Regions from separate parts of the Nonomuraea sp. NPDC003709 genome, predicted to be linked through region 2. Evidence: riboswitches for the same ligand, from Rfam matches in the RefSeq annotation. Region 2 holds a riboswitch; each other region holds the start of a gene.
What was found. Region 2 has a riboswitch for cyclic di-AMP ahead of ABZX61_RS31960 (GH25 family lysozyme). Riboswitches for the same ligand answer to the same signal wherever they lie in the genome.

Region 1 (4,319 bases), on a different contig from region 2:
TCCGTCAGCCAGCGCAGGTAGTGGTCGCGGTGCACGAGCCCGTTCCGGACGAGCGAGGTGCCGAGGACGACCGTGCGCTCCGCGGGCCCCTCCGCGCTGGGCGGCTGGGCACGCAGCCAGTCGAACTGGTGGCGTACCAGGTTGATCCCGGCCTGCCGTACGCCGTCCGCCAGAGCCTCGTCCACGGGCAGGGCGGTGAAGACCGACACGTCGCTCAGGCGCAGCCGCAGCGCGGCCGCCAGGCCCAGCACGGAGCGCAGCTTGGTCGGCTGGGCCCTGGCCCGCAGCAGCGGCCGGTACGGCCCCGCGGCCAGCAGCTCCAGCAGCCGGAGCGTGGCCAGCCCGTCGTCCACGATGACGATGCGTCCGGGACGCGAGGTGAGCCAGCGCACCTGCACCCTGCCGGAGAAGGCGTCACCGACGGCCTGCACGCGCCTGGGCATGCGCTCACGCGGCTCCGCCAGCTCCAGGCCGTCGGGCAGCCCAAGCGACCTCAGCTCCCGACGCGTGGCCTTCAACGGCCTCAGACCGGCGCGCGGCACGACCACAGTCTCGGGGCCGAGCACGCCCGCGTAATGGGCCTCGACGGCGCACAGCATCTGGAGCGGTGACTCCACCCAGGCCGACGCCTGTTCGACCACTCCTGTCCTCCCAGCCGGGTGATGGCCCGTTCACGACCGCTTCAAGCTAGCCCCGCCGCCTTAAGCCACCAGAAACGCGACGTGAACAATGGAGAGTATGAACTCGCTCATGCTCAACACCGACGGCGTGCAGATCCCGCAGCTCGGCTACGGCGTCTGGCAGGTCCCCGCCGACGAGGCCGCGCAGGCCGTCACGACCGCGCTCAAGGCCGGTTACCGGCACGTGGACACCGCCGCCGCGTACGACAACGAGGAAGGCGTGGGGCAGGCCGTACGCGAAAGTGAGCTGCCGCGCCGGAAGCTGTTCGTGACCACCAAGCTGTGGAACGCCAACCACGGCCGCGCGGAGGCGGCCTTCGACGAGTCCCTGGCCCGGCTCGGCCTCGACTACATCGACCTTTTCCTCATCCACTGGCCGGTGCCGCAGCAGGACAAGTACGTGCAGGCGTGGAAGGCGATCGAGAAGATCTACCGTGACGGGCGCGCCAAGGCCATCGGCACCTCCAACTTCAGCATCGCCCACCTCACCCGCCTCATGAACGAGACCGACCTCGTGCCCTCCATCAACCAGATCGAGCTGCACCCGTATCTCCAGCAGCGCGAGCTGCGCGCCTTCCACGAGGCCAACGGCATCCTCACCGAGGCGTGGAGCCCGCTCGGCCAGGGCCAGGGCCTGCTGAACGACCCCGCGCTGGCCAAGCTGTCGGACAAGTGCGGCAAGACGCCCGCGCAGATCGTGCTCCGCTGGCACCTGCAGCTGGGCCACGTCGCGATCCCCAAGTCGGTCACCCCGGCGCGCATCGCCGAGAACATCGGCGTCTTCGACTTCATCCTCGACGCCGAGGACATGGCCGCCATCGGCGCGATGAACAGGGGCCAGCGGATCGGACCCGACCCCGACACGTTCAACATGACCTGACTCGTCTACGATCTCCCGCGTGCGGGAATTTGCGTGGGGCATAGCGGCGACAGGGAATATTGCGCGGACCGTCGGGGCGGCCATCGCGGCCGAACCGGGCATGCGGGTGGCCGCCGTCGGATCGAGGAACCTGGGGCGGGCGCAGGCACTGGCCGCCACGCTGGGGGCGGAGTCCGCGTACGACTCCTATGAGCGGCTCTGCGCCGACCCGGCCGTGGACGCGATCTACGTGGCGACGCCGCACGCCCAGCACCTGGAGGTGGCCGAGGTCGCCATCGCCGCGGGCAAGGCCGTGCTGTGCGAGAAGCCGCTGGCCGCCACCGTGGACGACGCGGAGAAGATGGTACGCCTGGCGCGCGAGGCGGGCGTGTTCCTGATGGAAGCGATGTGGATGCGGTTCAACCCGCTCGTCCAGAAGATCGCGGCCGACGAGCGCTTCGGCGACCTCCGCTCGGTGCACGCCTCCTTCGGCTTCGCCAAGCCCTACGACCCGGAGCACCGGCTGTGGGCGCCGGAGCTCGGTGGCGGGGCGCTCCTGGACCTGGGGATCTACCCGTTCGGGCTGGCCCAGCTGATCCTCGGCATGCCCTCCGACCTGCGGATCACCGGCAGTCTGGCGCCCAACGGCGTCGACGCGGAGGCCGGCGGCGTGCTGCTCTACCCCGGTGGCAGGAAGGCTCTCGTGGAGACTTCGTTGCTCGGGAATTACCCGAACCATGCCAGTGTTGTAGGGACTCAGATGCGGGCGGACCTCCAGGCACCGTTCTGGGCTACGCCGCGGATTCTGCTCTCCGGGCCCTCCATGGAGCCGGAGGAGTACATCCTCGATCCGGCCGACAACGGGTACGCCGGGGAGCTCCGCGAGGTCCGGGCCGCGACGGCCGAAGGCAGGACCGAAAGTTCGATCATGCCGCTCGACGAATCCCTTGCCATGATGGGGCTTCTGGCCGAGGCTCGCAGGCAGGTCGCCTAGCTGGGCCTTTATCGATTTGTAACGCTCTTGCCTTATGCATTACGTTTGAGGCATTCTTGAGACATACGTCCGGTTTGTCCGGACTTGTCCGACCATCGCAAGACACATCACAGGAACGTCCTGTGACCGCTGAATCCGCCCTCGGGCGGAACCGGGGACCCACGTCCTTTGGGGTGAATCGGCACTTCGGTGCCGTAGGGCAGCTTCCACGTCCGAACCCGTCAGCTAACCCGGTAAGCGGCATGGAAGCAAGGAGTAAACCCCCTCGATGGCCAACATCCGCTTTACCTCTGCTGCGAAGACCAACATCGCCCGCGCCCTTCTCGGCGCCACCATCCTCGGGACCGCGTTCGGCGCCCACATGACCAGCGCCACCGCAGCGGACAAGCAGCCGATCGACACCGTCGCCGGCACCGCCACCGTCGCCGACCACGCCGAGCGCTCGCGCGAGGCCAAGGTCAGCGCCACCGCCGGCGAGGTCCTGGCCCTCGCCAAGTCCCAGGTCGGCATCACCGAGAACGCGGCCGGCGGCGGCACCAAGTTCCAGCGCTGGTACGCCAACTCGCAGCGCGCCGCGGAGACCATCGCCCGTGACGGCGGCAGCCGCGCCGACTACCTGAACGCCGCCTGGTGCGCGATGTTCGTCTCCTGGGTGGGCGAGCAGACCGGCGCCCGCTCGCAGATCGGCTGGGACGCCTGGACCGTCGCCCACGCCAAGTGGTTCCAGGCCAACCACCGCTTCGGCACCGAGGCCAAGCCCGGCGCCATCGTGTACTTCTCGTGGAGCGGCAGCAAGAACCTCGACGACATCAAGCACGTCGGGTTCGTCGAGAAGGACAACGGCGACGGCACCATCTCGACCGTCGAGGGCAACACCGGCAACGGCAAGGTCGAGGAGCGCGTCCGTCCCAAGTCCCAGGTCGTCGGCTACGGCTACCCCCAGTACCGTTCCTGACCGGGCCGTCCCCCTCCAGGCTGGACTTCCCCCAGGCGCCTACTGACCGGACTCCCCCAGGCACCTCCTGGCCGGCCTTCCCCCGGCGCCGAACGAGCGCGCGTCCCGCAACGGGACGCGCGCTCGTCGCGTTTCACCCCCGCGAGCGCGGCGGGGTGCCGAGCGGAACCCGGCGATCGGTGCCGTTCGGCCGTCGCGTTTCACCCCCGCGAGTGCGGCGGCCCGTCACCGGGGAAGACCCCAGGCGAACCGCCCGCGACCTCGCCAAGGAGCCGCCCACCATGCCAGCCGCGCGCAGACGCCCCGGAAGGCTGGTGCGGAGTGGGCTGCGACGGGTCGCCGACGGGCTCTTCCCGCGCGGCGCCAACCCGCACGGCGTCCTGCCCGCCCTGCTGATCCTCCTGGCCTTCGTCACCGGCCTCGTCGACGCCGTCAGCTTCCTCGGCCTGGGCCGCGTCTTCGTCGCCAACATGACCGGCAACATCGTCTTCCTCAGCTTCGCCCTGGCCGGGGAGGCCGAGATGTCCAGATGGGCCTCCCCGGCGGCCCTCGTCGCCTTCGGAGCCGGCGCCTGGAGCGCTGGCCGGGCGATCAGGCGGACCGCGAACCCGCGACGGGCGTTTGTTGCCGCCACCGCCGTACACGCGCTCCTCGTCGCCGCCGCCCTCACCGTCGCCCTCACGGCCGGACACCGCACGACCTGGTCCCAGGCGGCCCTCATCGTGCTGCTCGCCTGCGGCATGGGCCTGCAGAACGCGTCCGTACGCGCGCTCGGCGTACCCGACCTGGTCACCAACGTCCTCACCACGACCCTCACGAGCCTGGCCGCCG
Region 2 (4,319 bases):
CTCGGGCGGGAAGGTGGCCGGCAGCGGGGTGGTTGAGGATGAGAGCTGGTGAGACGTCGTTGAGGACCTCCAGCATGCGGTGGGCCTCCGGCCGTACCCGCTGCGGAGGTTCGGGACGGCGGCGGGCCGAGTGCCCCGGCACCCTGCGGGAGCCGCCGCCGAGGGCCACACCAACCCCTCGGGCCGCAGGCGGGCCCGGCGGGAGCGGAGGAAATTCCCCAGCTCAACGCAACGAGGGTGGCCCACCTGGACCCAGGCTCAGCGAGACGGGTCGGCCGGGATGGGATCGACGGGGTGGTGCGGACGATGGGGATCTCGTGCCCGTGATCCGCCCCGCGCATATACAACAGTGCCTATGAAGGAAGACGATGACCTCCAGGCGCAGGGAGAGGATCTTTCGGCTGTCGTCACGGCGGTGCTGACCGGGTCGCGGCTGTTGGTGGCGGTCGCGGTGAGGTCATTGGGGGCGGTCGGGGACAGGGTCACGTTGCCGCAGTTCAGGATGCTCGTCGTGCTGGCCGGCCATGGTGAGACCAAGCTGGTCACGATGGCGGAGCTGCTGGGGGTCAACTCCTCCACGGCGATGCGGATGGCCGATCGGCTGGTGGCTGCCGGGTTGATCGTACGGGAGGTCAATCCGCACAACCGGCGCGAGAGCCTGATGCGGCTGACGGACGAGGGACGCCGCATCGTGGACGAGGTGACCGCGCGCCGCAGGGAGGAGATCGGCGCGATCGTGGCGCGGATGTCGGCCAGGCAGCGCCGGGCGCTCATCTCGGCCATGAACGCCTTCAACGAGGCGGGCGGCGAGCCACCTCTGAACGTGCCGAACCCGCTGGGCTGGTCCGCTGTCTGAATCGCTCACGCGGCGCTGAGCCGCCGACCAAATGCCGGCACCTCGCGGCGGCCGGAAGCCGTGCGGGCTCCCTCCTCGGCCGTCAGATGGACGGGGTGGGGAAGCTCTCGGGTGTGGTCAGGCCGGTGCTCTCCAGGAGGCGCTGGTGGTTGAGCACCGCGGCGTTGGCCTGTTCGGAGAAGCGCCGGACCAGGGTGTTCTGCGTGGTGCCGCGTACCGTGCCGATCAGGGTGAAGATCTGTCCGTGCGCCAGCCGCAGCCATTTGACGTACGTCTTGTCATAGGCGGATCCGGACCTGCCGGAAATATCTGTCATCCAGTCCTGCTGCTGAGGCGTGGGCTTCACCGGCAGTTTGACCTTCAGCTTGGCGGCCACGTCGCGAACCTGCCCGTCGAGCATGTCGTGCTGAGCCGCGATCTCCTTGCTGACCTGGCGGACGCGGGCGCTGTTGGCGCGCTGTATCGCGTCCTGGGCCATGGGCATCTCCCACAGGCTGGCGAGCCGGACCTTCTTGATGAGCTCCTGGTCGGCCTCGGACAGCGGTCCCCACTTGGTCTGCCGGGTGCGGGCCTCCGGCTCGTCCTCCACGGGTTGGACGGTGGGTGCGTCGGTCGGTCCTGTCTCGACGGCGGTCGGCTCGGTGCTCAGGCCGGCGGTGTCAGAGACGGGCGTCGGCGTGTAGCCGGCGCAGGCGGTCAGAGTGCAGAGGGCGGCAATGCCGCAACTGATGAGAGCGCGACGGCTGTCGAGGAGTCGCATACGCCGTCATCCCCTTCCGGTCCCTTGGACGCGGCCTTCGTGAGTGGCGCCGGTCACTGAGGGATACGCGGGAGGGTGCGGGAGTGTTCATGGCATTGTGCAAGATTTGCATTGGGCAAGACTGCCGGGGTCCGCTGAGCCGTTGTCCGAGGCGGCCTTCACCGGTGCCATCCGTGACCGGCGTCCACCGCGTGCTCCTCCGGGCCGAGAGGAGCACGCGGGGCGGCGTTCACCTGGGAGCAACCCGATCGCGGTGCGGACCCGCCGGGTGGGCTCAGGCCGTGGGGCGGCCCAGGCCGCGCAACTGGTCGGCGGTCAGCGCGGAGACGTTCTGGTCGACAGGGGACTCGGAGTACTGGTGGATGGCCCAGGACTTCCAGTCGGCGGGCGGGGTGATGGCCCCCTTGGCCTTGCTGTAGTGGGCGACCCACAGCGGGTACTCGGACAGGCCCTTGCCGTACTTGTTGGCGAAGTTCCAGCCGCTGTAGAACATCGGGGTGATCCCCGTCTGGTCCTTCACGTACGACAGCCACGTCTTGGCCCAGGCGTTGACCTCGGCGACGGATCTGCCGTTCGCGGTCTCCAGGTCAAGGACCAGCAGGTCGCCGGCCTTGGCGGGCTGCGAGTTCACCACGGACAGGAAGTGCTCGGCCTCCGCGATGGGATTGTTGCGGGGATGGCCGTAGTGGTACGCCCCGCGCACGATGCCCTTCTTGCCCAGCTCGCGCCAGTGCCTGGCGAATGAGGCGTCGCGGAAGGACGTGCCTTCTGTGGCTTTGATGATGCCGAACTTGGCCGGGCTGGCATTCCAGTCGTACAGGGGCTCGTAATTGGAGATGTCCAGGCCGTAGATGAGGGGTCCGGCTCCATGGCGAGTCGCCTGCGCCGGGCTCTGCTCGGTGGGCGATGCGAATGCGAAGGTGGTGATGGCGGCGGTTGCGGCGAGGATCGCGACGGCGACGGCGAAGCTGAGGTATTTGGTGAGGAGATCGCGGTGATTCTTGAGGATGCAGGCGATGGTGGCAAGCCGGGGCTTGGACATGAGGCATTGACTCCTTGCTTCCATACCGCCTACCGGGTTAGCTGACGGGTTCGGGCCTGGAAGTGCCCTACATGGCGCAGCCTGGGCTGGCGTCCGATTCACCCCAAGAACGTGGGTCCCCGGTTCCGCGAGGTGCGGATTCGGCGGCCGGACGCTGTCCCCGAAGGGCTTCTTCGGGCAGCGCGCGGTCCGGTCAACGAAGCGGCAACGATGCGGCGAAAGGGCGCCACATCCGTGCCGCAACTAGGCAAAAGATAGACATATATCCATAGATGGTGCAAGTAGTGCAAATCTGATTCGCGGGTGTCGGCGACTGGGCGGCGCTGAAATGCCGTGCCTGTAGGGATTCTGGTGCTTGGCAAAAAATCGGGGGGGTCGCTTGCGGGCCTTTATGATCTCGGCACGGGTGGGACAGACCATTCATGCGTTGCCATTGTGACCAAACGCCGTTCTGCGGGTAATCGTGACTCCAGCCCTGTCCTTTGACGTCCGCGGCGCCGTCGGGCACGCGGGAGCCGGGCAGGCGGGCGGACTCCAACTCTCCGGGAGTCCGCACGTCGATCGGCCCCGGCGGGTCACCGGATCCGGGCAGGCGTCCCGGTGTCGCCGGGGCCGAGGGTGGTCAAGAGGGGGTCTCGTCGGGGGTGGTGATGGGCAGGCCGGCGTCGGCGGCCCGGGAGTAGGCGTCGTCGATGTGGACCACCTGACGGCCGCTGCGGGCCAGCAGGCTCGCGGCCGCCGCGGCCCGGTAGCCGGTGCCGCAGTGCACCCACACCGTTCCCGCCGGCACCTCGGCCAGGCGCTCCGGCAGCTCCGGCAGCGGGATGTGCACGGCGCCGGCCACGTGACCGGCCCGCCATTCGTTGCCCATCCGCACGTCCAGGACGGTCGGGCCGCCGACCGGTTCCCCCGCGCGGGAGATGGCCGGTTCGCTCGCGCGGGCGGCGGCCAGGTCGGCGAAGGTCGCGGTGGTCAGCTCGGCGATCAGGCCCGGGTCGTGTCCGGCCCACTGTTCGACGGTGCCGGTCGAGGCGGCGGCCGGGCGGTCTATGCCGATGCGGGCCAGTTCGCGCTGGGCGGCGGCGACCTGTTCGGCCGACTCGCCGAGCAGCGTGAGCGGCATGTCCCACGGGGCCAGCCAGCCCAGCCAGGTCGCCATCGGCCCGTCCAGGCCGAAGCTGAGCGTGCCGGCCAGGTGCCGGTCCGCGAACGCCTTGCGTGAGCGCAGGTCCACCACCCATTCGCCCGCCCGCAGGCGAGCCAGCAGCTCAGCGCTGTCGGCCGGCCGCGCCGGGGTCAGGTCGATCGGCTCCGCGCCGGCGGCGTTGCGCGCGCCCATGTGGGCGTAATAGGCGGGGTAGGCGTCCAGCCCTTCCAGGATGTGGGTGACGAAGTCGTCGGCCTCCATCCGCAGCACCGGGTTGACGTCCTTCTCCCGGCCGATGGTCGAGGCGGACGCGCCGGACTGCGTGACCGCGCAGAAGCTGCCGAACCCGTGCGTCGGCCAGAGCCGCGCGCCGTCGGGCAGCAGGCCGGACAGCCGCCGCGCGGAGGCGTGCTGGTGGCGGGCCAGGGTGCGGGCATGCTCGGCGCCCAGCAGGTCGGTACGCCCGGTGCCGCCGAACAACAGCGATCCTCCGGTGAACACCCCCTCCGGCCCT
Region 3 (4,319 bases), on a different contig from region 2:
TAGAGGCTGTGACCCTCGGTCGTGGGCACCCATTCCCTGTCGGTCTGGACGAGGAGCTCGAGCGACTCCACGAAAGCCTCCTCCGGCAGCTCCGGCATGGCCATCCGGAGCGCGGAGCGGTTGAAGCGGGCGGCGTTCGCGTACGGGCGGAACGCGACGATCGAGCCGTTGGCCTGGCGGTAGGCCTTGAGCCCCTCGAACAGCTCCTGCGCGTAGTGGAAGACCGAGGTGGCCGGGTCGAGCGAGAGCGGGCCGTACGGAAGGAGCTTGGCGTCGTGCCAGCCCTGCCCCTCGGTGTAGTCGATCGAGACCATGTGATCCGTGAAGGTCTGCCCGAAGCCGGGGTTCGCCAGTACCTGCTCCCGCTCGGCCGCGGTGCGAGCGTGGTCGGATAGCTGCACGTCGAAGCTGAGCTTCTGAGCGATGGTCATGACGTCGGTCCTTCTCTCTGCGAATCTGCCCAAATCTACAAGAAATCTGCGGATCGGTGCTGGTGAGCGGGCGCTGCCCGGAAGGCAGTCCCGGTACTTCCTATTGTCTCGCTATATGGGATGGCAAGCGGCCAATGCGGCGATCAGCCCTTTTGGACGCAAAAAAGCGCCTGGCGGCCCTCGTCGGACCACCAGGCGCGTTGGGGGCTAGGCGGTCCTAGCCGGATACTCGCGCGGTGATGTCGTCACCGATCTCGTGGGTGGTGCGACCCGCCCAGCCGGCCAGCCGCTCGAGGATGTCATCGGCGACCGCCTGCTCGACCTTGGCCGCCTCGGCGTGCAGGCCGAGGTGGTCGAGGAGCATGGCGACGGACAGGATGGTCGCGGTGGGGTCGGCCTTGCCCTGGCCGGCGATGTCCGGGGCGCTGCCGTGCACCGGCTCGAACATGCTCGGCGCGGACCGCTCGGGGTTGATGTTGCCGCTGGCGGCCAGGCCGATGCCGCCCGCGATGGCGGCGCCCAGGTCGGTGATGATGTCGCCGAACAGGTTGTCGGTGACGACCACGTCGAACCGCTCCGGCTGGCTCACGAAGAACATCGAGGCCGCGTCGATGTGGCAGTAGTCGGTCGTGACGTCGGGGTATTCCGCTGCCAGGCGGTTGACCGTGCGCTGCCACAGGTCACCGGCGAAGGTGAGGACGTTGGTCTTGTGGACGAGCGTCAGCTTCTTGCGCGGCCGCGTGACGGCCTTCTCGAACGCGTAGCGCACCACGCGCTCGACACCGTAGGCGGTGTTGAGCGACTCCTGAGTGGCGATCTCGTGCGGGGTGCCGCGCCGCATGGCGCCACCGGTGCCCGCGTAGAGGCCCTCGGTGCCCTCGCGGACGACGATCATGTCGATGTTCTCCGGCGGCGTGTCGGCCAGCGGGGTCTCCACGCCGGGGAACAGCTTGACCGGGCGCAGGTTGACGTAGTGGTCGAACTCGAAGCGGAGCCGCAGCAGCAGATCGCGCTCGAGGATGCCCGGCGGCACGCTGGGGTCGCCCACGGCGCCGAGCAGGATCGCGTCGTAGCCGCGCAGCTCTTCGAGCACGGCGTCGGGCAGCGTCTCGCCGGTACGGTGATAGCGTGCGGCTCCCAGGTCGTAGTGAGTGGGCTCGATCTTCGTGCCCACTGCCTCCAGGACCTTGAGCCCTTCGGCCACGACCTCGGTGCCGATCCCATCGCCGGGGATGACGGCCAGACGGATGTTACGCGACTCCATGGGCGGTACCTTACCGCGTCGTCTCGGCTGACGAACACTTCATCTCATCTTTCGGACGCCCCCTTTGTCCGGTATTGCGGTTCTTTGACCGTTTCGTTAAAGTCACCGACCAGCCTAATCCGCGCGCCGTTGCGTGGAGCCGGGGACCCACATTCCCCCTGGGGCGAGTCGGCACCCCCATGCCGTAGGGCTACTTCCAGGCCCGAGCCCGTCAGCTAACCCGGCCGGCCTTATGGAAGGACAGACCCCTGTCTCGAATCGCCATTGTCCTGGCGGCGGGCGCCGCCGGGCTCATGCTGGCCTCCCCAGCCCATGCCTCGGCCAAGATCGACGACCTCACCACCCTGACCGGCGGCCAGATCAAGGAAATCCAGGAGAAACAGGCTCCGAAGCCCGCCTGGAAGGTCGCCATCAAGTTCGCCATGAGCAAGCGCGGCACCCCGTACGTGTGGGGCGGCGCCAGCCCGAGCGGATACGACTGCTCCGGGCTCATGCTCAGGGCGTACGAGCACGCCGGAATCGAACTCCCCCGCACCGCCGCCGAACAGTACGGCGCGTTCACCAAGAAGATCGCCTGGAAGGACCTCGAACCCGGCGACCTGGTCTTCTTCCACGGCCTCGGGCATGTCGGGATGATCTCCCGGCCCGGCTACATGGTCCACTCGCCGCACACGGGTGACGTGGTCAAGGAAGAGCGCCTGACCTCCTGGCGCAGAGACTCCTTCGTGGGTGGCGTCCGCCCCGACCGCAAGGGCGTACGGCTCTGGTCCAAGCTCCAGAAGCAGCGCGACGAAACGCCCACCACCCTCACGGCCACCCTGTAGGAGGCCGCGGCGTCCGCCTCCCCACGCGACGGTCAGGGGAGGCGGGCGTCGAAGATGAGCTCCCAGGCGCGGGCCCTGGCGCGGGCCACCGCGCCCAGCAGGACGCCGCTGTCCCCCAGCGTGCTGGCCACCACCGACGGCCGCAGCGGGCCGAGCTCGGCGATGCGGGCCTCGATGGACTCCCCCAGGAGGTCCAGGTTGCGGCCCACGCCGCCGCTGAGCACGATCACCTCCGGATCCAGCACGGCGGCCACCGCAACCAGCAGGCCGCCGATGCGGCGCCCCTCGGCCTCCACCACCGAGCGGGCCACTCTGTCGCCGGAGGCGGCCGCGGCGAAGACCTTCTTGGCCGTCCGCAGGCTCAGGCCGGCGGCGCGGGCCGCGCGGACCACTCCGGGCGCGGCGGCGACCGCCTCCGTGGCGCCGTGGGCCAGGGCGTCACCGGCCGGCGGCGCCGGGTCCTCGGTCGCGGGCAGGTACGAGACCTCCCCCGCCGCTCCCCGGGCGCCCACGTACAGCTCACCATTGATCACGATGCCCATCCCGACGCCGGTGCCGACGGACACCAGCGCGAAGTTGGACTTGCCGCGCCCCGCCCCGTGCGTGTGCTCGCCGACGGCGGCCAGGTTGATGTCGTTCTCGATGACGAGGTCGACCTCCATCTCGGCGCGCAGGCGCTCGGCCAGGTCGGAGCCGGGCAGGTTGGGGGCGAACTCCAGGCGGCCGAGCTCCGGGTCGTACACGCCGGGCGTGCCGACGACGGCGCAGGCGATGTCGGGCCAGTCGACGACGGCCTCGGAGGCGGCGGCCCGGCACAGCTGTCCGACCAGGAGAGCCAGTTCGGCGGAGGTGAGGGCGGTGTTGCGCCCGTCCCTCCGGCCGGCGAATTTCCCGCGCAGGTCGGCGACGGCGACCCTGATCCAGTCACGCCCGATGTCGACGCCGGCGACGTGGGTGGCGGCGGCGTTGACGTCGTACAGGGACGTGACCGGCCCCGGGCGGCCGGAGACCTCGCCGACGAGGTGAACGAGCCCGTCCACCTCCAGCCCGGCCAGGGCCGCGGACACCGTGGGCTTCGACAGGCCGGTGATCTTGGCGAGGTCGGTGCGCGAGGCGGGGCCGTGCTCCTGAAGATGGTCGAGCAGGCGGCGCTCGTTCAGCACTCGCAGCATCCGCGGATTACCCAGGTCGCCCCGCATCTCACCCTCCTTGAGGAAACAGAGCCTAGCCAACGTGCCTGATAGTAAATTACCTTTCTTACCAAGCACAGGGGCGGCACATCCGGAAGGACGAAGTGCGATGCACCGAGCATGGCGATCAATCCCTGTCGCGGCGGTCCTCCTGGCCGCCGCCTGCGGAAACGCCGGGAACAGCACCGGAAACGGCACCGGCGCCACCACCACGACCACGCAGAACCAGGGCGGCAAGACGATCGCGCTGTTCCTGCCCGAGTCCAAGACCACCCGATACGAGGCGTTCGACCGCCCGCTGTTCGAGGCGAAGGTCAAGTCGCTCTGCCCCGACTGCAAGATCCTCTACAGCAACGCCGAGCAGGACGCCCCCAAGCAGCAGCAACAGGTCGAGGCCGCGCTCACCCAGCAGGCCGACGTGCTCGTGCTCGACGCCGTGGACGCCAACGCCGTGGCTCCCCTGGTGAACCAGGCCAAGCAGAAGAAGGTCCCGGTCATCGCCTACGACCGGCTGATCTCGGGGATCGACTACGCGTACTACGTCTCGTTCAACAACGTACGGGTGGGCGAGATGCAGGGCCAGGCCCTGCTCGACGCCATGACCGCCAGG
Region 4 (4,319 bases), on a different contig from region 2:
GGGGACGACCTTGATGCCCATGACCATCTTGCCGACGGTCTGCCCCTTCGCCTTCAGGAGGAAGAAGTCGTAGGCGACCCACAGGGCGGTCACGACGAGCGCCGTCAGGATGGTCACGACCACACCTGAGAACATGCCGCCGCTGCTGCCGTCCAGCGAAGAGTAGGTGGCCAGGAACAGCACGCCCATGATCAGACCGATGACCAGGTTCACGATGAAGAGGATGACCCCATCGATGAGCCTCGCCACCAGGCGCTGCCACCACTCCGCCAGCGGTGCCGGCGCGCCGGGCGGCTGCACGCCCACGGGCCCGGGCTGGCCGTAGGCCTGGCCGTAGCCGGGCTGGCCGTACTGCTGCGCCTGCCCGTAACCCTGCTGCCCGTACTGCTGCTGGCCGTACTGCTGGTCGCCGTAGCCCTGCTGGGCGTAGCCGGGCTGGGACTGCTGCTGCTGGCCGTAGCCCTGCTGGCCGTACTGCTGCTGGCCGTAATCGGGCTGCGACTGGGGCTGCTGACCGTACTGCTGCTGACCGTAGTCCGGCTGGGACTGCGGCTGCTGGCCGTACTGCTGCTGACCGTAGTCCGGCTGCGACTGGGGTTGCTGGCCGTACTGCTGGCCGTAGCCCTGCTGACCCGACTGCGGCTGCTGCCCGTAACCCGGCTGGGACTGGGCCTGCTGGCCGTAGCCGGGCTGGGACTGCTGCTGCTGGCCGTACTGCTGGCCATAGCCCTGCTGACCCGACTGCGGCTGCTGACCGTAGCCCTGCTGGCCGTACTGCTGCTGACCGTAGTCCGCCTGGGACTGCGGCTGCTGACCGTAGCCCTGCTGCCCGTAGCCCTGCTGGGACTGGGCCTGCTGGCCGTAGTCAGGCTGGGACTGCTGCTGCTGGCCGTACTGGGGTTGCTGGCCGTGCTGCTGCTGTCCGTACTGGGGTTGCTGCTGACCGTACTGCTGTTGCTGTCCGTACTGCTGTTGCTGGCCATAGCCCTGCTGACCGTACGGGGGCTGCTGCCCATAGGCGTCGTCCGCCCGGTAGCCGATCACAGTCGCGTCCGGGTCGGGCTCGCCGGGGTGGCGGCCCTGGTTCTGCTGCCCGTAATAGGGAGGCGCAGAGTTGTCTCCGGATTCGTCCTGTGGATACGGCGGCTGTCCGGTGCTCACCGTGTCACCTCGCTTCGAGTGCGCATGTGGCACGTGTCAGGACACATGCCTGTGCTGCCCAACGTATCGACATAGGTATCAACAATCACCTTTCCATCTGGTCAAGGTCCACGTCACCCGATGTCAGGTGGAGCAGCATGCGGGTGTTTCCCAGCGTGTTCGGCTTGACGTGTTCAAGATCCAAAAACTCGGCAACACCCTCGTCGTACGAGGCCAGCAGTTCGGCGTAGACCTCAGGTGAGACCGGTGTGCCCTGAATCGGGCGGAACCCGAGTCGCGCGAAGAAGTCGACCTCAAAAGTAAGACAGAATACACGTCGCAGACCCAAATCCTTAGCCTGCTGGATCAGCGCGGAGACGATCCGGTGGCCGACGCCCATCCCCCGGCACTCGGGATCCACCGCCACCGTGCGGACCTCCGCGAGGTCCTCCCAGAGCACGTGGAGCGCGCCGCAGCCGACGACCTGCCCGTCTCGCTCGGCCACCCAGAACTCCTGTACGTCCTCGTACAGCGTCACCGTGGCCTTCTCCAGGAGCCGCGGCCCCGCCCCCGCGTAGGTGTCCACCAGGCGTCTGACCATGCGCACGTCGGGCGTGCGGGCACGCCGGACCACCACCGCGGTCTCGGGCACTGTCAGCTCGGCCACCTGCTCCATGGTTCTCCAGGGTACAGATCTCATTACGGCTCAGCCCTAACTCCCATGTCTCGGCCCATCTTGTTACATCTCGTGGTCAGATCGGCACGGGACCGCGCGGCCAGCTCGCGCCCGCCGAAAGCGCGGACAAATAGGGCGTAGGGCCTCTTCCGCACGGGTGACCACGAGATCACCTTGTGACCCTTCGGTTGTGAAACCTCTACAGACTTGGCAGTTCTGGTTGAGCACGAACCCGGAGTGCATTAGTGTCCAGCGACAATGTTTCCCGCGTGTCGCGCGGGATGCACGCCCAATTCTCGCAAGAGAAGCCGGGGAACCGCCGGTGGCGACCTCCTACGCCACCACTGGGGTGAATCCGAGTCTTTCGGTAGGGCTGCTCCGGCCCGAACCCGTCAGCTAACCCGGTAGGCGTCGACGAGAGGAGCTGGTTGGTGAAGCCCACGCTCAGCGGTGGGGGGAAGTCGGCGGGCAAGCACGCCCGCCCTCCGGAACGGGCCCGGCGACGACGCCGCGTCGGTGTGGTGAGTCTCACAGTCGCCGCGCTGCTGTTCGCCATCCCCGTCGGTTCGGCGTCCGCGGATCCCGAGCCCTCGCTGAAAGAGCTCGCCGACCAGGCCACGAAGCTGCACACCGACATCGAGACGCTGACCGAGCAGTACAACGGCCAGCGGGAGAAGCTCAAGACCGCCAAGAAGGCCGCCGAGGCCGCGGAGAAGACGCTGACGAGCAGCGAGACGGATCTCGCCGCCAAGCGCTCGAAAGCCGTCGCGCTGGCCCAGAACGCCTACATCACGGGCGGCCTGAAGACCCTCGCCTTCACCACCTCCGACGACCCCGAGGGCTTCCTCAACCGCGCCGCGACCTCGTACGCGCTGCAGACCGAGCAGGGCGAGGAGATCAACCAGCTCACCAAGGCGATGGACACGGCCACCCGCGCCAAGGAGAGCGCCACGGCCCGCATCGACGAGGTCCAGAAGCTCGTCACGGACCTCGAGGCCAAGCGCAACAAGATCACCAAGCTGGTGACGAAGGTCGAGAGCAGCCTGTTCAGTCGGGCCCTGGGCGAGGCCGGGCGCCCCGGCACGCGGGCCGTGCGCGTCAACCTGCCGATCCCGGGCTCGGGGAAGGCCGCTGAGGCCGCGCGGTGGGCGCTCACGCAGCAGCTCAAGCCGTACGTCTGGGGCGCCGAGGGCCCCGGCTCGTACGACTGCTCCGGGCTCGTCATGGCGGCGTTCCAGCGGGTGGGCATCTCGCTGCCGCACTACACCGGCGACCAGTGGACGGCCGGCCGGCACGTCTCGCGCGAGGAACTCCGGCCGGGCGACCTGGTGTTCTTCTACAGCGACCTGCACCACGTGGGCATCTACATCGGCGGCGGCATGATGGTGCACGCCCCGCAGACGGGTGACGTCGTACGGATCGCGTCGATCGCGAGGCGGCCGTTCGCCGGCGCGGTGCGCATCGCCGACTGAGCCCGCACCCCGGCGGTCCGCCGCGGCTAGATCAGCTGGCGGCGGGCTGCCCAGGCCACGGCCTCGATCGCCGTGGCCACGCCTATGCGGTCGCAGATGCCGCGCAATCTTCGTCGTACCGTGCGCCCGCTGATATCCAGCCGCCGCCCAACCCGATCGACCGTGACTCCCTTGGCCAACTCCGCCAGCAGCGCCAAATCAGCATGGCTGAGCTCAACGCCTTCAGTGAGCACATCCATCGGGAGCCCTCCCCCCAACAGCAGAACTTGGACCTCACAGACGGGCCAAAGCCGCTCCTCGCAGACGGTAAACGCATCGTGGAAAGGTCGTCAAGCATGACAATCGCCGCACTTGACGAGCGCTATTGACATGATCCGCTATATATGACGCACTCGCGATATGTCAGAACGTAGAGTGATCACATTGGGGCTTCCGGAATGGCCCTGACCAGCGTTCCGGTTTTCGATCAGTTCGCCATGGATATTCCGCATGATCGATACCCGCGTTATCGCGGGACACGCGTCCGTGACGCGATCTTTCCGGCGCACGGCAAGCCACCAATCGCTCGCTTTGTACCGCGCTCCCACACGATCCGACAACCCAGGTCAGGCAGTCGATTAAGGCAATTGGATCAATCCGCTATGGCAATTGCCGCCGCGGGTTCAGGTCGGCGGCCCGCCGGGTGGCGGGCGTCCTGCTCTGACCGCCGGGCCGGGCGGCCTCGTTTCCGGGTGCGCGTGCCCGGCGGGATCACAGGGATGGCCGGGACACCACGGACGCTCCCTGACCCGCGCCTCCGCGGCCTTGACGCGATGCTTACAAGCGGCTTCGGATCGGAAACCGGGCGGCCCGGAAGCCGGATTCGCGACGGCGATGATCGCTCAGGCGCCGGCGGCGTCGTAGCGGTCCCTGGCGGCCTCGACGTCCTCCATGTGCGTCTCGGCCCAGCTCTTGATCGCGGCCACCAACGGCATCAGGTTCTCGCCCAGCGGGGTGAGCGCGTAGTCCACCCGTACCGGCACAGAAGGGGT

Region 1: another riboswitch for cyclic di-AMP. It lies ahead of ABZX61_RS07360 (CHAP domain-containing protein); the one in region 2 lies ahead of ABZX61_RS31960 (GH25 family lysozyme).
Region 3: another riboswitch for cyclic di-AMP. It lies ahead of ABZX61_RS55810 (C40 family peptidase); the one in region 2 lies ahead of ABZX61_RS31960 (GH25 family lysozyme).
Region 4: another riboswitch for cyclic di-AMP. It lies ahead of ABZX61_RS11330 (C40 family peptidase); the one in region 2 lies ahead of ABZX61_RS31960 (GH25 family lysozyme).

Annotation. Positions count from the first base shown of each region.
Region 1 is NZ_JBEXMW010000002.1:616,893-621,211, reverse strand. It holds gene ABZX61_RS07375 (hypothetical protein) at 1-641, opposite strand, end outside; gene ABZX61_RS07370 (aldo/keto reductase) at 739-1,560, shown strand; gene ABZX61_RS07365 (Gfo/Idh/MocA family oxidoreductase) at 1,580-2,533, shown strand; cyclic di-AMP (ydaO/yuaA leader) riboswitch at 2,651-2,788, shown strand; gene ABZX61_RS07360 (CHAP domain-containing protein) at 2,802-3,488, shown strand; gene ABZX61_RS07355 (YoaK family protein) at 3,770-4,319, shown strand, end outside.
Region 2 is NZ_JBEXMW010000011.1:274,822-279,140, reverse strand. It holds gene ABZX61_RS31970 (MarR family transcriptional regulator) at 356-856, shown strand; gene ABZX61_RS31965 (DUF4142 domain-containing protein) at 939-1,616, opposite strand; gene ABZX61_RS31960 (GH25 family lysozyme) at 1,891-2,658, opposite strand; cyclic di-AMP (ydaO/yuaA leader) riboswitch at 2,670-2,814, opposite strand; gene ABZX61_RS31955 (MBL fold metallo-hydrolase) at 3,281-4,319, opposite strand, start outside.
Region 3 is NZ_JBEXMW010000031.1:33,674-37,992, reverse strand. It holds gene ABZX61_RS55820 (branched-chain amino acid aminotransferase) at 1-431, opposite strand, end outside; gene ABZX61_RS55815 (3-isopropylmalate dehydrogenase) at 649-1,695, opposite strand; cyclic di-AMP (ydaO/yuaA leader) riboswitch at 1,797-1,940, shown strand; gene ABZX61_RS55810 (C40 family peptidase) at 1,989-2,519, shown strand; gene ABZX61_RS55805 (ROK family transcriptional regulator) at 2,552-3,718, opposite strand; gene ABZX61_RS55800 (sugar ABC transporter substrate-binding protein) at 3,819-4,319, shown strand, end outside.
Region 4 is NZ_JBEXMW010000003.1:569,635-573,953, reverse strand. It holds gene ABZX61_RS11340 (RDD family protein) at 1-1,161, opposite strand, end outside; gene ABZX61_RS11335 (amino-acid N-acetyltransferase) at 1,247-1,816, opposite strand; cyclic di-AMP (ydaO/yuaA leader) riboswitch at 2,093-2,242, shown strand; gene ABZX61_RS11330 (C40 family peptidase) at 2,248-3,288, shown strand; gene ABZX61_RS11325 (LuxR C-terminal-related transcriptional regulator) at 3,315-3,527, opposite strand; gene ABZX61_RS11320 (helix-turn-helix domain-containing protein) at 4,170-4,319, opposite strand, start outside.